One region of the Staphylococcus warneri genome, then DNA from elsewhere that is predicted to be linked to it. Evidence: predicted binding sites of a transcription regulator. Region 1 holds the regulator's gene; the other holds the start of a gene.
The links. The regulator CtsR, encoded in region 1, represses protease genes until heat stress. The targets are predictions, from matches to a motif close to ATGGTCAATAAAGGTCAAACA.
Positions count from the first base shown of each region.

Region 2: a site for CtsR is predicted at 1,109-1,129, ahead of clpB (ATP-dependent chaperone ClpB). Genes of this name have one in related genera too.

Region 1 covers NZ_LR134269.1:2,204,087-2,206,301, forward strand. Annotated here, with positions in the region: gene EL082_RS10775 (protein arginine kinase) at 1-406, opposite strand, end outside; gene EL082_RS10780 (UvrB/UvrC motif-containing protein) at 399-956, opposite strand; gene EL082_RS10785 (CtsR family transcriptional regulator) at 977-1,438, opposite strand; gene EL082_RS10790 (NupC/NupG family nucleoside CNT transporter) at 1,594-2,215, shown strand, end outside.
Region 2 covers NZ_LR134269.1:1,828,503-1,830,717, forward strand. Annotated here, with positions in the region: gene clpB (ATP-dependent chaperone ClpB) at 1-1,053, opposite strand, end outside; gene EL082_RS08920 (acyltransferase family protein) at 1,431-2,215, opposite strand, start outside.

The sequences.
Region 1 (2,215 bases):
CATCTAGTGCTGACGCTTCTTTATACAATCTTTCTAATGATAAATCTGTACCAAGCGCTTGAATTCTAATATGATCTTCTTCATTAATCATGACACTAATAGATTCATCATCATTTAGTAGAACAGCCGATGCTGGTTGTTTGATCAACTCTGGACTTACCAAATGTTTAGCTACCAATTTCATTTTATTTTGTTGGTCCATCATATCTAGTCTTTTTAAAGTCATGCTAGGTAATGCATCTTGTACTTCATTTATTACTCTAAATCCATCTTGTTCTGTCGGAAACATGAGTGGGTGAACATGATTTTCAAGATTTCTTGCTAGGCGAATTCTTGAAGAAATGACCACTGGTGCTTCTTTATTCGTTTTCATCCACTCACTAATGTTAGGTTCTAAGTCACTCATCATGTTGCACCTCGCTCTCTTCACTTAGCGATTTGATTTCGTCTCGAACAATAGCTGCCTGTTCGAAATCTTGTTCATCTATTAATTGTTGTAAATATTGCTTTTTCTCTTCGATTTTCTTTTTAAGTGCAAGCTTATGATAAGAAGATTGAGGTACCTTTCCTACATGTTCATATTGACCGCCTTGCACACGTCTTACTATGTCTAGGATGTCATCCTTAAATGTGGCATAGCAATTAGAACAACCAAATTTGCCTACATGTGCTATGTCTTTTAACGTCATATGACAAGTTGGACATCTTTTTTCTTCCTGAAATGCCATTTCTTGAAAATTAATACCATGTTTAGTTGCTAAATGTTGTAATATTTGCTTTACAACAAATGCTTCTTCTATATCATCTTGATGATGATAGGATGATTGCTCTTGGTGTGTCCATGGGTTATCACCTTGCGCACAAGTACTACACACCCATTTTTCTTGCATACCATCTTTACTTTTAACAGTTAATTTAACTTCAGCTTCATTTAAATGGCAATTTTCACAAAGCAAAAAGCAACACCTCAATTCCTCTAGTAATAATTTATGACAGGTAAAATTCGTTTAAGAATATTTGCTCTAATAATATCTCGAGAAACAATATCCATTTTTAACGTTTCTCGATCAATAGCAGCAATAATCATTTTTGCTTCTCTTTCATTCACAAGTCCTTTATCTAACAAGCCATCTATTAAATAAAGTGCTTGTTGTTGAGATATTGAAGGACCTATTAATTGAAGTAAATGATTAATATAACCTGTTTCATCTTTGTTTTCAATTTTCGTGATTCGGATGTATCCTCCACCACCACGTTTACTTTCTATTTCGTAACCATGCTCATTTGTAAATCTAGTTTTAATCACATAGTTTAATTGAGAAGGGACGCAGTCAAAACGTTGAGCAATATTTGCTCTTTGAATTTCCACCACATCTTCATTGGTTTCTTCAAATAAATGTTTAATGTACTGTTCTATGATGTCGGACATATTATGCATGATTATCACCTCTTTTTGACCTTCTTTGACTATATTATATGACCAACTTTGACCATTTTCAATTAATTTGATTTTAAATTTTTAAAATTTATGATGTTAGCGCTTATTTTTTATTGTATGATAGACAATAGAATAAATTAAAGGAATGAAAAAACATGCACATTCTCATTGGGATTATTGGAATTATTTTCTTCTTAGCACTCGCGTACTTATTTAGTTCAGATAGAAAGAATATTCGTTGGCAATATGTTGGACTATTATTAGTTATTCAATTAATTTTCGCCTTCATTTTATTAAAAACAAACATTGGTATTACAGTCATTGGTGGTATTGCTAATGGTTTTGGTTATTTGCTATCTAAAGCAGCAGAAGGCGTTAACTTCGTTTTCGGTGGTTTTAAATATGTAGATCCTAAAAATCCACCATTTTTCTTTAACGTTTTATTACCAATTGTATTTATTTCAGCATTAATTGGGATTCTACAATACACTAAAATTTTACCATTTATAATTAACGTATTAGGTTTCCTTATTTCAAAAATCAATGGTATGGGACGTTTGGAATCATACAATGCAGTAGCAGCAGCAATTTTAGGTCAATCTGAAGTGTTTATTTCTTTAAAACAACAACTTCCTTATATACCTAAACAACGTTTGTATACTTTAACAGCATCTGCAATGTCTACAGTATCTGCTTCAATTATAGGTGCTTATTTCACATTAATTGAACCGAAATACGTTGTAACAGCTGTTGTATTAAACTTATTCGGTGGTTTCA
Region 2 (2,215 bases), 380 kb from region 1:
GCCACGTAGAATAGATATTGTATCTTCTACATCAGGTTCACTGACACCCACTTTTTGGAAACGACGTTCTAAAGCTGAATCTTTTTCGATATATTCTCTATATTCATTTAATGTTGTAGCACCAATACAATGTAATTCACCACGTGCTAACATTGGTTTCAACATATTTCCGGCATCCATTGCGCCATCTGTTTTACCAGCACCTACTAACATATGAATTTCATCTATAAATAATATAATTCTACCATCAGATTCCTTAACTTCTTTAAGTACTGCTTTTAAGCGCTCTTCGAATTCACCTCTAAATTTGGCACCTGCAACCAATGCACTTAAATCAAGTTCGAAAATGGTTTTATCTAATAATGATTCCGGTACGTCCTTTTTAACAATACGTTGTGCTAATCCTTCGACAATCGCTGTTTTACCAACACCTGGTTCACCAATTAGCACTGGATTGTTTTTTGTTTTACGACTTAATATACGAATTGTGTTACGAATTTCTTCATCACGGCCAATGACCGGATCCATTTTACCTTGACGTACCTCTTCTACTAAGTCACGTCCATATTTTTCTAATGCTTCATAATTTACTTCTGGGTTCTGACTAGTCACATGATTTCCCCCTCTTATTTTATTAATAATTTCTTTAACCACTTCAGTTTTATTACCTATAAAGTTTTGTGTAGTTTGATCAATGTCCATTGCTGCACGAAGTACATGTTCCATTGAAATAAATTCATCATCATATTCATTCATATATGTTTCAGATTTATTCATCAATTCATTCGCTTTTGCACTTATATATTGACCATACTGTACATTATCTCCTTGTACAGTTGGATAAGCTTTTAATTTATTATCATAAGCTTTTTCTAGTTCTTCTACATCAATATTTGCACGTTCTAGAACACTCTTAATTAAACTTTCACTTTCATTTAATGTCGCTTTTAAAATTGCTTCAATTTCGATATTTTGTAATTCAAATTCTTTACTATACTCAATGGCTCTTTGTAATGAACCTTGTATAGCATATGTCATTTTATTGATATCCAATTGTTTTCACCTCTATTATTTTAGAGTCGGTCAAAGGTAAAAAAATTTCGATTTGACTTTGACTTTCTTTGACCTTAACTATATTATAGTCCCCTTCTAATAAATTATCAACAACTTAAGCTTGTTTTTTGTAATATTTTTTAGGTTTATTTTTAATATCAAATGTGATGAATCAAACCTTTTATTATTCTATTTCCCAATAATTCAAACAACAAACAAAGCATTAATAACTATATTTAACTGTTTCGTTAAATAATAGAAAATAACCCGAGATATCTATTTATCTCGGGCTTTCTTTATAAATTTATTCACCATTCAATATATTTTAGTAAAGTCAAACACGTATGATTAGTTTGATTTATTAATTTGTTGGATGATTATTTCTTTTTAATCTTACTTAAAATTTCATCTGTTAAGGCTTCTACACCACTATGTTCTAAATGTATGCCATCTGGCGCAAAGTATTCTGTATGTCCTTCTGATCTTTTATACCAATCGATTAATGTTACATTACTTTTTTCTTTAGCTGCATCTGCCATTAGTTTATTGACATGATCCTCGTACCCTCTTGGTACTCTAGTATTGACCAAATATACTTGCGCATCTCCAAATTTATTAATTAAATCATCAAGTTGCTTTTTATTAAAATCTCCATTAGTACCTAATTCTAAAATAACTTGGTCTGTTTTTTTATTATATTGTTTATAATTAGCTTCTACTAGTGGAATAGCTTGATACAAATTACGACCAACCTTACCATCAATTTTAGCTTTAGGTACCCTATCTTTAAAGTTCTCACCAATATCTACCATTACCGAATCACCGATTAACAATGGACTAATATCAGTATACACATCTGTGTCCTTACTATTTTTTTGGCCAATTTTATCTATTGGAATCATTCTTATTAAATATTTATCTTCTAAATCAGTATTAAATGAATTTGATTTTTGATCGATTTTATCTTTTCCTAAACCATCAAACGCACCACCCATAATAAATGCAAATGGAATGATACATATCATAATTGCAATCGTTCTTATAAGTGCAGGTTTGTATTTACGTTTCAACGTAAATGCCTTTAAACCTTCTTTTCTAAATGGTGTTTCGATATATCTATAAGAAGCTTCAGCACATAATACTGTTAAAATAATATCCACAA